DNA from 2 places in the Stenotrophomonas oahuensis genome. Region 1 is predicted to be linked to the other one. Evidence: riboswitches for the same ligand, from Rfam matches in the RefSeq annotation. Region 1 holds a riboswitch; the other holds the start of a gene.
What was found. A riboswitch is a leader RNA that binds a small molecule or an ion and turns the genes downstream of it on or off. The one in region 1 is predicted to bind glycine.
Positions count from the first base shown of each region.

Region 2: it holds a riboswitch for glycine, as region 1 does, so the genes downstream of both, PDM29_RS04790 (trimeric intracellular cation channel family protein) here and gcvP (aminomethyl-transferring glycine dehydrogenase) in region 1, are expected to answer to the same signal.

Region 1 is NZ_CP115541.1:406,682-414,120, forward strand. Features, by position in the region: gene PDM29_RS01885 (hypothetical protein) at 1-130, opposite strand, end outside; gene PDM29_RS01890 (multidrug effflux MFS transporter) at 193-1,416, opposite strand; glycine riboswitch at 1,710-1,811, shown strand; gene gcvP (aminomethyl-transferring glycine dehydrogenase) at 1,866-4,736, shown strand; gene PDM29_RS01900 (IS256 family transposase) at 5,053-6,312, opposite strand; gene PDM29_RS01905 (hypothetical protein) at 6,501-6,935, shown strand.
Region 2 is NZ_CP115541.1:1,073,988-1,081,426, forward strand. Features, by position in the region: gene PDM29_RS04745 (NYN domain-containing protein) at 1-436, opposite strand, end outside; gene PDM29_RS04750 (NAD(P)/FAD-dependent oxidoreductase) at 601-1,875, shown strand; gene PDM29_RS04755 (hypothetical protein) at 1,942-2,712, shown strand; gene PDM29_RS04760 (hypothetical protein) at 2,847-3,176, opposite strand; gene PDM29_RS04765 (nuclear transport factor 2 family protein) at 3,216-3,647, opposite strand; gene PDM29_RS04770 (hypothetical protein) at 3,704-4,123, opposite strand; gene PDM29_RS04775 (DUF2750 domain-containing protein) at 4,153-4,551, opposite strand; gene PDM29_RS04780 (hypothetical protein) at 4,544-4,993, opposite strand; gene PDM29_RS04785 (GIY-YIG nuclease family protein) at 5,037-5,333, opposite strand; glycine riboswitch at 5,360-5,454, shown strand; glycine riboswitch at 5,463-5,553, shown strand; gene PDM29_RS04790 (trimeric intracellular cation channel family protein) at 5,638-6,255, shown strand; gene PDM29_RS04795 (MdtA/MuxA family multidrug efflux RND transporter periplasmic adaptor subunit) at 6,455-7,439, shown strand, end outside.

The DNA of each region.
Region 1 (7,439 bases):
GCAGCGTGCGCTGCTGGTCGCGCAGTTCCGCATGCGGCTCCACCGGCGAGGCATGGGCCTTTTCGCGGTTGGCTTCTTCGATTTCACGGCGCCGGCGCAGGTCGCGGCGCAGCTTGGAGGTGGTCGACATCAGGTACGTCCGGACTGCATCAATGGGGAAAGGATACCGCAGCGGGTCGCCAGGGCCGGCATTCAGGCCGGCTCGGCCAGCAGTGCGCGACGGCGTTCGCAGTGGCGCTCCCAGTACCAGAAGCTGGCCCCGATGGCGAAGAAGCCGCCATAGCCCAGCGCCAGATGCAGCGGCTGGCTGCTCAGCAGCGGCGAGACCATGCCGGCCACCACCGTGTTGATCATCAACTGCAGGAACATCTGCATCGACGAGGCCAGCCCGCGCTGGTGCGGGTACATGTCCAGTACCGCCAGGGCCAGGATCGGGAAGATCAGCGCCATGCCCACGCCGCCGAGGAAGATCGGCAGCACGGCCCAGGGCACCGCGATCTGCGTCACCGACAGCACATAAACCAGGTTCACGAGTGCCGACACGCCACACAGCGCGAAGCCGATGCTGACCTGACGCTGCGCGGTCATGCGCCCGGCCATGCGACCGGACAGGAACGAGCCCAGGGTCATGCCGCCAATGGTCGGGATGAACAGCCAGGCAAAGCCGCCCTCGCCCAGCTTCAGGTGCTGCATCACCAGCACCGGGGCCGAGGCGATGTACAGGAAGATGCCGGAGAAGTTGAACGCACCGGCCGCGGCCAGCCGCAGCAAGCGCGGGTTCGAGCCCATCCGCACATAACTGCGCAGCAGCGCGCCGGTGGACAGCGGCGTGCGCTCTTCCACGGGCAGGGTTTCCGGCAGCCACTTGCCGGTGGCCAGCAGCAGCAGCGCCGCAAAGCTGACCAGGAACCAGAAGATCAACGGCCAGTCGCCGCCCCCGAGCAGAATCCAGCCGCCGATGATCGGCGCAATGGCGGGGGCCACGCCGAAAATCATCGACACCTGGCTCATCAGCCGCTGAGCGTCCGCACCGTGGTACAGATCGCGGATGACCGCGCGGCCGACGATGACGCCGACGCCAGCCGACACGCCCTGCAGGGCGCGGAACACCAGCAGCGTGGTCAGGTCGCGCGACAGCGCGCAGCCGATGGAGGCGGCAATGAACACCACCAGCCCGCCCAGGATCACCCTCCGCCGCCCGAAGGCATCCGACAGCGGACCGTGCGCCAGGCTCATCAGCCCGTAGAACAGCAGGTACACGCTGACCGTCTGCTGCACCGCCACCTGGTCCACCTGCAGGCGCTCACCCAGCAGCAGGAAGGCCGGAAAGATGGTGTCGATCGAGAACGGACCGAACATGGCCAGGCCGGCCAGCAGCAGGGCCAAGCGACGCGTGGAGGGTGAGGCGGGTGTCATGGCTGGGTTCCGTCAGCGGCCTGCGCGAACGCAGGCAGGCACCGGCCCAAACCCGGGCGGTGCCTGATGAATACGAGAATCCGCTCATGATAGGCCGTTGCGTCGGCCAGTTCCATGCCCAAGGGGCTGAATGCGTACGGTTCGCAACCCGTGTTCATCTGCCGTGCGGCCGTTGTGCGGCGGGGGGCTGGGCTATAATCGCCGGGCAACATGGTGGGAGAAGCGGAGCGTCGTTTTGAGCCCCCGCTGCCGAAGGCGCAACGCCCGTAATCGCTCAGGCCCGATACCACCCGCAGCAAAACTCTGGAGAGACCGGCCAATGCCGGCGCCGAAGGGGCACGAAGCACGCAGCCGCGCGCTTTTAAACTCTCAGGCAAAAGGACAGAGGGGCACCCAGGAAGACCGGAAGGTCTTCTGAACGTGCGTGCCCACTCTTCCGGAAGCCAGCCATGTCCCAGAACACCCCTACCCTGCGCGAGCTTGAACACCACGCCGCGTTCGTCGAACGCCATATCGGCCCGAACGACGCTGAAATCGCGCAGATGCTCGACGTGGTCGGCCACGCCTCGCTGGACGCCCTGACCGACGCCATCGTGCCCGCCTCGATCAAGTCGCCCGCGCCGCTGGCGCTGCCCGATTCGCTGACCGAAGTGGAAGCACTGGCCAAGATCCGCGCCATTGCCGACAAGAACCAGGTCTTCCGCACCTTCATCGGCCAGGGCTACTACGGCACCCTGACCCCGAACGTCATCCTGCGCAACGTGCTGGAAAACCCGGCGTGGTACACCGCCTACACCCCGTACCAGGCCGAGATCTCGCAGGGCCGCATGGAAGCGCTGATCAACTTCCAGACCCTGTGTGCCGACCTCACCGGCATGGAGATCGCCAACGCCTCGCTGCTGGACGAAGCCACCGCCGCCGCTGAAGCAATGACCCTGGCCAAGCGTTCGGCCAAGAGCAAGTCCGACACCTTCTTCGTGCACGACGCCGTGCACCCGCAGACCCTGGAACTGCTACGCACCCGCGCCGAGCCGCTGGGCATCGTGCTGCGCGTGGGCACCCCGGCCGAAGCGCTGGAAGCCGATTCCTATGGCGTGCTGCTGCAGTACCCGGACACCTTCGGCCACATTGGCGACTACAAGGCGCTGGCCGATGCCGTGCATGCACGTGGCGGCCTGGTCGCCGTGGCCACCGACCTGCTGGCCCTGACCCTGATTGCCGCCCCCGGCGAATGGGGCGCGGACATCGTGGTCGGCAACAGCCAGCGTTTCGGCGTGCCGTTCGGCTTCGGTGGCCCGCATGCGGCCTTCATGGCCTGCCGTGACGCTTACAAGCGCTCGATGCCGGGCCGCCTGATCGGTGTCTCCATCGATGCCCAGGGCAACCCGGCCTACCGCCTGACCCTGCAGACCCGCGAGCAGCACATCCGCCGCGAGAAGGCCACCTCCAACATCTGCACCGCGCAGGTGCTGCTGGCAGTGATGGCCTCGATGTACGCCGTGTACCACGGTCCGGAAGGCCTGACCCGCATTGCCCGCCGCACCCACCGCCTGGCCGCGATTCTGGCCGCCGCGCTGCGCGACGCTGGCGTCAACGTCGGCGAGCACTTCTTCGACACCCTGCACGTCAAGGACATCGACGCTGCTGCCATCCACGCCAAGGCCGCCGCCGCCCGCATCAACCTGCGCGCCATCGACAGCGAAGCCGTGGGCATCAGCCTGGACGAAACCACCACCCGCGCCGACATCGTCGCGCTGGGCCAGCTGTTCGGTGCCGTCGTCGACGTGGACGCGCTGGACATCGCCACCGCCGACGCCCTGCCGGCGGATCTGGTGCGTACCAGCGAATTCCTGACCCACCCGGTGTTCAACACCCACCACAGCGAACATGAGCTGCTGCGTTACCTGCGCTCGCTGGCCGACAAGGACCTGGCCATGGATCGCACCATGATCCCGCTGGGCAGCTGCACCATGAAGCTCAACGCCACCGCCGAGATGATTCCGGTGACCTGGCCGGAGTTCGCCAACATCCACCCGCTGGCCCCGGCCGACCAGTCCATCGGTTACAAGGAGCTGATCGACGGCCTGGAAGCGATGCTGGTGGAGTGCACCGGTTACGACGCCGTCAGCCTGCAGCCGAACTCCGGCGCGCAGGGCGAATACGCCGGCCTGCTGGCCATTCGCGCCTACCACCGCTCGCGCGGTGAGGGCCACCGCGATATCTGCCTGATTCCGGACTCCGCGCACGGCACCAACCCGGCCTCGGCGCAGATGTGCGGCATGAAGGTAGTGGTGACCAAGACCGACGCCAACGGCAACGTGGACGTCGAGGACATCCGCCTCAACGCCGAGAAGTACAGCGACCGTCTGGCCGCGCTGATGGTGACCTACCCGTCCACCCACGGCGTGTTCGAGGAAGAGATCGTCGAGATCTGCAACATCGTTCATCAGCACGGCGGCCAGGTGTACACCGACGGTGCCAACATGAACGCCCTGGTCGGCGTGGCCAAGCCGGGCAAGTGGGGTTCGGACGTTTCGCACCTGAACCTGCACAAGACCTTCTGCATTCCGCACGGCGGCGGCGGCCCGGGCGTGGGCCCTTGTGCGGTGAAGTCGCACCTGGCTCCGTTCCTGCCCAAGGTACTGGGCGGCGAAGGCGATGTGGGCATGGTCAGCGCGGCCAGCTTCGGCAGCGCCTCGATCCTGCCGATCAGCTGGATGTACATCACCCTGATGGGCACCGCCGGTCTGCGCAAGGCCACCCAGGTGGCCCTGCTCAATGCCAACTACATCGCCAAGCGTCTGGCTCCGCACTTCAAGACCCTGTACACCGGTCGCAACGGTCTTGTCGCACACGAGTGCATCCTGGACGTGCGCCCGCTGGAGAAGACCTCGGGTGTTGTGGCGGAAGACGTGGCCAAGCGCCTGATCGACTTCGGCTTCCACGCCCCCACCCTGAGCTTCCCGGTGGCCGGCACGCTGATGGTGGAACCGACCGAAAGCGAATCGCTGCATGAGCTGGATCGCTTCATCAATGCGATGATCCAGATCCGCGAGGAAATCGCCGCGATTGAAGATGGCCGTCTGGATCGTGAAGACAATCCGCTGAAGAACGCTCCGCACACCGCCACCGCCGTGTCGGGCAGCGAGTGGGAACACGCCTACCCGCGCGAACTGGCCGCCTTCCCGCTGGCCAGCCTGAAGCAGCAGAAGTACTGGCCGCCGGTGGCCCGCGTGGACAACGTGTACGGCGACAAGAACGTGATGTGCGCGTGCATTCCGATTGATGCGTACAAGGAAGATGAGGGTGTGGCGGTTTAAGGCTGCTGCACGCTGATGGAAACGATGACGGCCCGCGCAAGCGGGCCGTTTTTGTTGGCGCGGAATGATTGCGATGACGCGCATGGCACGTCACTACGCGGGATGTCGGAATGCCCGGCAGCCCTGGAGCCCTGGAGCCCGGGTGGCCGGATGCTGGAATGCTGGAATGCTGGAATGCTGGAATGCTGGAATTCAACGGTAGGGTCGCACGACAGTCGACCGCCGATAACGGTGATAGGCACTTTTGGGCATGAACCGAGAGTGTCCGTATTTTTGTGTTCGGGCGACGTGGGCTGCCCTGTGACAGCCCGGCTTCTTAGTACGGGCTCCGGATAAATCGGTCCCCGTAAAGTACGGCAAATTGGTTCATCGCGTTCTTCCAGCCGTGGCTGGTGCCTCCCCAGTTGGCCGTGATGTTGCGCAGCCCCAGCCAGATCAGCTTGATCGCCGCCTCGTCAGTTGGAAAATGCCCTCGGGTTTTGATGACCTTCCGCAGCTGCGCATTAACGCTCTCGATGGCGTTGGTGGTGTAGATGACACGACGGATCTCAGGTGGAAACGCGAAGAAGGGTATGACGCGGTCCCATGACCGTCGCCATGCCTGGGGCGCCGAGGGGTAGCGTTTGCCCAGCGGCGAGGCCTCCAGCGCTTCCAGGGCCTGTTCGGCGGACTCTGCATTGATGGCCTGGTAGATGGGCTTCAGCTCGGCTGCGAGAGCCCTTCGATCCTTCCAGCCGGCGTAGTCCAAGCTGTTGCGGATGAGATGCACGATGCAGGTCTGGAGAGTGGTCGCTGGGTAGACCGCCGCCAGCGCCTCGGGCATGCCTTTAAGGCCATCGGTCACCGCTATCAGTACGTCCTCCACGCCGCGCGTCTTGAGGTCGTTGAAGACCTTCATCCAGAACTTGGCCCCTTCTGTGTTCTCGATCCAGATGCCCAGGATGTCGCGACTTCCATCAGGTAGAACGCCTAATGCCAGATAGATCGCTTTGTTGCGCACTACGCCCTCGTCACGCACCTTGACGCGCAGGGCATCAAAGAACACCACCGGATACATCAGCTCCAGCGGACGCGTCTGCCACGCCGAAATCTCTTCCAGAACCTCGTCGGTCACCGAGCTGATGAAGTCCGCCGACACGTCTGTTCCATACTGTTCAGACAGAAACGCGCGGATGTCGCGGACGCTCATTCCGCGCGCGTACATCGCGACGATCTTGTCGTCAAAACCAGTGAAACGCCGCTCGTGCTTGGGAATCAGGATGGGCTGGAAGCTGCCATCCCGGTCCCGGGGAACGTCCAGTCGCAGGGGGCCATCCTCAGTCAGAACGGTTTTGCTGGACGTTCCATTTCGCTGATTGCCGGTCGATTCCGGTCGCTCGCTTCCGGGTGGGTACCCCAGGTGATGGCCCAGCTCGCCCTTCAGTGCCCGCTCAATCAAGGCCTTTTTCAGGGCTGTGGTGATGTCCAGGATCTCGCCCGCGGTCGTCGCTCCGTTGGCAAGCTGCTCAACGAGCTCGGCAGGCAGGGTAGGCAGCTGACGGGCAGCGGCCTTGGCGGTCATTTTCTTGGGTGGCATACATGATCCTTTTCAACATGTTATGCCCGAACACAAAATTCCTGACAGTCCCCATGAACCTGCATCGAAACAGGCTTACGGTCTGCCCCGCCACGGCTAACGATGCGCGAATCTTGAAACCCGCGATTCGTTCAAATCACTATCGTCATGGGTCACTCATAAATGCGCCGCAATAGACGGCGTCATCCATGCCAAACGAAATCTCCCAAAAGCCAAGCTTCATTCCGCAGAGGCAATCAATCCACCGCCATATCGACCTCAACGTCGAGCCAGCTACAGCGGCCCCCTCGACCGCCAACCGAATGGACGTGACGATCGCAAATGCGTCCGCCTCATGGGCACATGAGCTGACTCCGCAGAAGGAGACGTATGAGGACGCATACCTCGTAGAACTCATGCGAACCATCGATGCAACCGGGGAATCGCCAGTTGACCCCAATCTCCCCCTCGAACAAAGACCCACTGTGTTCGCCGACGAAGTGCCGGGCATCATTGCCGACATCTACGGATGGGTCCCCGTTCCCAGAGCAGCGCCGCTGAATCCGAAGTTCATTGGCAACGTGCCCAGCGCCGTTCATGTGAGTAACGACGGCGGATTCAACCCCGGGCAGCTCGCAGCCTGACTCGGCAATGAAAGCCACCACCACTGAGGAATGAAACACGGCCCGCGCTGGCGGGCCGCTTCATTGCGCCGCCCACCAATCAACCTACATTAACTCCAAGTGAGCCACGCCCATGATGCCAAAGCACCTCCTTGCTCCTGCGCCGATCAATTACGCAACATCATTCACTTCCTCCTCGAACACAGCGAACCCCCAAACTCTCGACGCATCACCCGATTCCATCTTCAATGCGGCAAGCGCCGCACTGATTACCGCGCATCGCTCGCTCAGCGATGCCAACTTGAACACGCTGCAGACAGGCTGTTTCACCACACACGAAAGGTCATATCCTGAACTTTCGTCACTGCACGCAGGCACTTCGGAAGCCTCGACTCACGGGGATGAAGCTACTGACACACGGCATCGCACCGAAGTGAAACGATTGGCGAAAGAGATGGTGCGTTCTACCACAGTGGCAACGGCTGTAACCGGAGTGAGTGCACCGGTTTTCGTTGGTAATCTAGC
Region 2 (7,439 bases), 670 kb from region 1:
GGCCCAGCGCTTCCAGGTAGGTGAACTTCGAACAGGCGTTGACGAACGGTTCCGGTGTTTTCTTCTCACCAAAACCATAGACCTTGACCCCATCGGTGAGCAGGCGCATCACCAACGGGGTGAAATCCGCATCACTGGACACAATCGCAAACCCGTCCAGATTGCGCGCGTAGAGCATGTCCATGGCGTCGATCACCATGGCCATGTCCGAGGCATTCTTGCCCCGGCTGTAGGCAAACTGCTGGATCGGGCGGATGGCGTATTCGTGCAGCACGGATTCCCAGCCTTTCAGACGCGGGCTCTTCCAGTTGCCATAGGCACGCCGTACGTTGGCCACGCCATAGCGCGCGACCTCCGCCAGCACCACGTCGATCTTGGACGAAGGCGCGTTGTCGGCATCGATCAACAGGGCGATGCGCTTTTCCGGTTCGGTCATCGGAGCACTCCATCAATGGAACATGGGGCCGCCAGCAAGCGCGACGGCTGCTGAATCCAGTATCGGCCATGCACGTGAAGTTTGCGCGTTGCATGCGACCATCTGTCGCGACGACAACGTTTCCACGGGGACCGGAGCGCCGGCCCCAGCCAAGGAGCAAGTGCATGACCCGTGACCCCCTGCCCCACCTGGTCATCATCGGCGGCGGTTTTGCCGGCCTGTGGGCGACCCGCGCGCTGGCCAGCAGCCGCATCCGCATCACACTCGTGGACCGGCGCAACCACCACCTTTTCCAGCCGCTGCTGTACCAGGTGGCCACCGCCGGCTTGTCGGCCCCGGACATCGCCGCGCCGCTGCGCCACATCCTGGGCCACCAGCGCAATGTCGAAGTGCGCCTGGGCGAAGTGACCTCGATCGACAAGCAGGCCCGGGACATCACCCTGGCCGACGGCAGCCAGATTCCCTACGACACCCTGCTGCTGTGCACCGGAGCCACGCACGCGTACTTCGGTCACGACGAGTGGGCCGCCGATGCACCTGGCCTGAAGACGCTGGATGACGCCATCGCGCTGCGCCGCAAGCTGCTGCTGGCATTCGAGCGCGCCGAGGCCGAACCGGACCCGGCGCGCAAGGCGGCATGGCTGAGCTTCGCCGTGGTCGGCGGCGGCCCTACCGGCGTTGAACTGGCCGGCACACTGGCCGAGATTGCCCGGCATACCCTGCGCAACGAGTTCCGACATATCGACCCGGCCAGCGCCAAAGTGCGGCTGGTCGAAGCCGGCCCACGCGTACTGTCCAGCTTCCCTGAGGTGCTGTCGCTGAAGGCGCGCCGGCAGCTGGAGAAGCTGGGTGTGGAGGTGCTCACCGGCACCCCGGTCAGCGACATCAATGGCGAAGGCTTCCAGCTGGGCGAACAGTTCATCCCCGCCCGCACTGTGGTGTGGGCCGCCGGCGTGGCCGCCTCACCGCTGGCGCGCACCTTGGACGTGCCGCTGGACCGCGCCGGGCGGGTACCGGTGCAGCCCGACCTGACCCTGGCCGGGCACCCGGAGATCTTCGTCGCCGGCGATCTGGCAGCCTTGAGCCAGGCCGATGGCAAGCCGGTGCCGGGCGTGGCCCCGGCCGCCAAGCAGATGGGCAAGCATGTCGCCAGCACGATCCGCGCGCGGCTGGAAGGTAAAGCCGCACCGGGGCCGTTCAAGTACGCAGACTACGGCAACCTCGCCACCATCGGTCGCATGGCCGCCATCGTGCACCTGGGCAAGCTGCAGCTGTCCGGCGTGCTGGCCTGGTGGTTCTGGCTGGCCGCACACGTGTTCTTCCTGATCGGCTTCCGCAACCGCATCGTGGTGCTGCTCAACTGGGCGGTCGCGTACTGGAGCTACCAGCGCAGCGCGCGGATCATTTTTGGTGATGATCAGCAGGATCGGCGTCCCTGACGCAGACCGCTTGCCGCTCCCGATTGTTTGCTAGATTCCGGCACAGGTTCACAGGGAAGGTGCCGCATGGGAACGATCAGATTCACAACAGCGCTGTTGGCTATTGCGGCCGCCACGAGCTGTGCCCCAAACCCCACACAAGCAGAGGGACTGACTGGCGCTTCGTCTCGCAGCACTGGCGAGACGACCCACGTCTACGTCACCCAAGGGGGCTGGGGAGAACTGCTGCTGTCCGAGACCCGCAAGAATGACCTGCTGCGCTTCGAACTGCACAGCAATTCCTCGGGCTACGAATGCAGAATGAGTGGAACCACCAACAGGAGCCTCCAATCCACACACGTCGACCCGGCTCCAGGAACCAGTCACTGCCCATTGACCATGCATCGAACAGAACGAGGCATTGAACTGGACACATCCACGCCTGACGCATGCGCTGCTTATTGCGGACACAATGGATCATTCAAGGGCCTGTATCTTTCCGTCGACCCGATGTGTACAGAGGGCAGTATCCAGAAGACTCTTGAACGGGCCGGCACGGGCAAGGGGCAGCTTGGCACCATCAGAACGATGACCGAGAGGTGCGTGGAAACCCTGCCGTACTCATCGGTTGCCGCTCTTCGCCTGGAACTTGCCGCGGCCCATGACCGCGAGGGGGACCAGGCGAATTGTCTGGCTGCCCTTTCCCCCTATGCTGCTGACGTCGCCAAGTCGAATGATGAACTCACCCAAGGCATGGCGGGTGCAGCGGCGGAGGAAATCACCGGCATCATGGATGTCGTTCGAAAGATGATGGATCGCTGCGAACGCAAACTGCCTCCTGGTAGCGTCGGTCGATAGACGACGGCCGATGACACCTGATCGGCCGTTTGACGCATGGGGTCTGCCGGGAAGCGCCTTCGTTTACCGGTCATGCGTCCCCGGACGTAGCACCCGTATCGGCGGTCGTCTATCGACCGACCCTACCCCAGCGGTCAGGTCGCGTCCGGATCATCATTGCCATGCGCAAGATGCACATCCCAGGTGCACAGGTAGTCCGGGTCGGTCACGGTGAAGTCGATGGAACGCAACGTGTAGTCGCCCGGCTCGGCCACCTTGTAATGATCCAGATGCGGCGGCAGGAACAGTTCCTCGCCGTCGATCAGGCTGGCCAGCACCACGCCCTCTTCTTCATTGATGCGCAGTATCTCGCCGGCGTACTGTTTCTGTTCGAGGGCGTTGCCGTCCGCATCCAGATAGGTGATGCCGGCGAGGACGATCTTGCCGAACATGTTGTTGGCTTTGTGTTGATCGATGGTGCTCATGGGATTTCCGGGTCGGCGTAAGACGCGCATGGCGCGTCTCTACGGTTTGGGTTTGGGGTACCAGAGGGCGTTGACGATGATCCAGCGCTGGTCGAAACGGCCCATGTGGAAGTAGTCGACGAACCATGGGGTCTCGAGGCGCACGGAGGCGGTGTTCCCGGTGACGTCCAGCACCCGGCAACTACGATTCCACTCAGCCTTGGGAGTTTTCAGCGCGCCCTGCTTGGTCAACGCCACCAGCTCATCTTTGGACATGCGGCGCAGGCCCAACCGCTCGTCCGGTGTGTCACCGAGAACAGCGCGCTTGGCCAGGTCCGGATGCAGCGAACGGGCCACCCGCGCTGGATCTGCTTCCAACTGACCATCCACGTAGTCCAGACAGGTGGCCTCAATGGCGGCCAGGGTTGCGGGATCTGCGACCGGCGCGGCGGCAACCGGAGCCAGCGCAAGCAGCAGGGAAAGCGTGGACATCGTTTCCTCCATTGGCGGCGCAAGGGTTCAGGCCGATCTTCGCATGCCGGCGGGTGTCAGCGGAGACTTCGCCGAGCGCGACATGCTCCTCCAAGCCGCGCGGTTTCGGTGATCTGCAGCGGCGTCCATTGCCGGACGATCCAAACGTGCAGCGCCGCACTCTGGAAATGCCATCGCAGCATGCCGGTCCGCGGCAACTGTGAGAGATGGCGTCGTGCTGCCCATGCGGCTTCCTCATGCCCGGGCGCAAGGGTGACGTGCCCGGTTTCGGATTCCCGGACCCAGAACGCATCAACCACACGCATGCGCGTGACGATCTGGTTCCGGCAGCTGACAGCGGGCCCAGCGTCTACATGCACAGGGGCTGGGCGACCCTCGATCATGCCCAGTGCGACCACATACCCCAGCACCGGGATGCCAGCCACCAAGGCCCACAGCAGCAGCATGGCAACGAGCGCTTTCGAGAGGGCGGTCATGGCCCCCCCCTGCTGCTGCACCAGCGCGACTATTCCAGTCGATCCAGTTCATCCTGGATATCGTCCTTGAGCATCAGAGGCTCCACCGTTGGCCCACGGCCATTCAACCCGGGAAACACGCAGGCGAGCCGCCCGTCGTTGGCAAGACCTGGCAACCAGCGCTCCATGAAAGACTCGAGAGGAATTGGTGTAGGCTCCGCGTCCGCCCATTGCGCAACAGCCGCTCGCTGAGCGAACGCCTGGAAGGGCCAGAAGGGTGCCACCTGCCGCCCGTCATCCGTTGCCGCCAACACCCAGCCGTCCACATTACGCAAACTCCATACCTGCTCCCAGTCTGCAGTTCGCTTGATGAAATAGCGGTAACGCGTTTCAGCGTCGGTCGCCAGCACCGCTTCGATTTCGCCGTTGCCGAATCGATACTCATCCATCGTGTGGCTCCATGGGATACAAGTCCATTTCCGTCAATGCCGACTGCATGAACATGAAGGCGGCGGCCTCATCGCTCATCTGTCCATCATTAGGCAGAGAATTCAGCCAGGCATCGATCTCCTTCAGATGGGGAATGACTTTGTCGGCAAATGCCGCCTTCTGTCCCTCGCTGGACTGCGCCTGCATGGCGTCCCGGACGGCGTCGTCTGCTATGCCCCACTGCTGCGCCAGCGGGGTCAACGAGCGCAGACCCACGGGCACCTTGGCCGGATCCAACGGTATCTGCGCCGCACGGATGTCGGCGGGCGTGACGGTGGCCGTCAGTTCGGCCGAAGAACCGATGTCGCCATGCTGGGGACCTGCATGCGTATTGCTCATGCAGGCAGACAGATACAGAAAGCCGAGAACGAACAACGGCATCCGGATCGCATGCGTGTTCATCAGGACCACTCCATGGGTTTGATCGGATTGTGGCCGAGCCGCCCTACCCTGGCAACACAGTTTCCGCCGCCAGCAACCACGCCAATTTGCGTGCCCGCGGCTGGCGCTTGAGCTGCCATTCGGCTTTCGAAGCCGCCGCCCGGTCCGGGTAGGCGCGGCTGGCCAGCAGCTTTACCAGCGGGTTGGCGCGGGTATAGCGCGCGCCCTTCCCCGCCAGATGGGCTTGGTAGCGGGCCTCCACGTCATTGCTGATGCCGGCGTAATAGCTGCCGTTGCGGCATTCCAGCAGGTACACGTACCAAGGGGCGGGTTCAGCAACCATGGGGGGATTATCGGGCATTGACCGGCCCCTGGCTGCTAGAATCGCCCCCGGATGCAGGAGAGAGGTGCCACGCTGGCACCCGCCGAAGGCGCAGGCTCCCATAATCGCTCAGGCCGGTGGCTCGATACGCCACCAACCATGCATCCAGCACGCCGATCTGGAGAGAGGTCTTCACTGACCCGCCGAAGGGGCACGTGGCCTGGCCACCGAACTCTCAGGCAAAAGGACAGCGGGAGCGGCAACCGACGTTGAACCCCACCTGTGCCCGCGCATGGGCGGGGCGCGCGTTCGTGTTCCTGCCTGCCGTACCGGAGCCTCCCCCATGCTGCTCTCCATCATCTATCTCATCGCCATTTCGGCTGAAGCCATGACCGGCGCGCTGTCGGCCGGCCGCCGCCGCATGGACCTGTTCGGCGTGATCATCATTGCCTGTGTCACCGCGTTGGGCGGCGGGTCGCTGCGTGACATCGTGCTCGGGCATTACCCGCTGGGCTGGGTGAAGCATCCGGAGTACCTGGGCTTCACCATCTGTGCGGCGCTGATCGCGACCTGGCTGGCGCGCTGGATGCACCACTTCCGCCGCACCTTTCTGGTGCTGGATGGGCTGGGGCTGGTGGCGTTCACCCTGATTGGCTGTGCGGTGGCGCGTGAGGCCGGCCATGCTGCGCCGATCGTGCTGATAGCGGGGATGTTGACCGGCGCGTTTGGCGGCGTGCTGCGCGATGTGTTGTGCAACGAGGTGCCGCTGATTTTCCAGAAGGAGCTGTATGCGGTGGTGACGTTGCTGACCGGTGCGGCGTATCTGGGGTTGCTGGAACTGGGGGTGTCGTTGAATGCCGCTACGTTGTGGTGTTTGGGCGGCGGTTTTGCGTTCCGGCTGCTGGCGATTCATTTCCGGTGGGAGATGCCGAAGTTCGTGTACCGGGATGAGGTGCATTGACCCATCGCCCATGACCATTGTCATGTGAGACATAAGCGGGCCATCTGTATCATGGGTGGCCCGTTCTTCTGAACGGCATCCAGCCAATGGCCGTGGCATGCCCGCGGTCTGCCAGACACCCTCCCCCGTTGCTCCGATCTGCCGCTTGCGGCCGGTCCCCATGGACGCACTGCTCTGCCCGAGGGTGCGCAGGATGCGTATGTCTTCACCTCGCCTGACCAAGTCCCTGCTGATCGCCGCCGCCGTCGGCCTTGCTGCCGTTGCCGGCTGGAAGCTGCTCGCACCAGGCAGCGCCGCGCCGACCGAACGGCCGCCGCAGGCCACCCCGGTGCGGGTCGCCACGGCGAGCCAGGAAGACCTGGTGGTGCGACTCAAGGCCCTTGGCACCGTCACCCCGTTGAACACGGTCAGTCTGCGCAGCCGCGTGGATGGGGAACTGCTGCGGCTGACATTCACCGAAGGCCAGCACGTCAAGGCCGGCGACCTGATCGCCGAGATCGACCCGCGCCCGTTCCAGGTACAGCTGACGCGGGCGCTGGGCACCCAGCAGCAGAACCTGGCCGAACTGGACAACGCACGCAGCCAGCTCAAGCGCTTCGAGGAACTGCAGCGGCAGAGCTTCGTCTCGGCGCAGGATCTGAACGACCAGCGCAGCAAGGTGCGCCAGCTGGAAGGCCGCCGCCAGACCGACCAGGCCGCCGTGGATGAAGCCCGCCTGCAGCTGCAGTACACCCGCATCACCGCGCCGGTGGCCGGACGCATGGGCCTGCGCAACGTGGATGTGGGCAACCTGGTCCGCAGTGGCGACACCGATGCGCTGGCCACCATCACCCAGACCACGCCGATCAGCGTGCTGTTCACCGTGCCCGAACCCGACCTGCCGGCAGTGGTCAGCGCCGCGCGCGCCAACCCGCAGCTCACCGTGGAAGCCTGGGACCGTGAGGAGCGCCAGGCGCTGGGCAACGGCGTGCTGTCCAGCCTCGACAATCGCATCGATACCGCCACCGGTACGCTGAAGCTGCGCGCGCAGTTTGCCAATGCCGACGAGGCGTTGTTCCCGAACCAGTTCGTCAACGTGCGCCTGCAGGTCAGCAGCGCCGACAGCGTGGTCATTCCCAATGCCGCCGTGCAGTTCGGCAGCAAGGGCAGCTACGTGTACGTGATTGCGCCGGACAACACCTCGC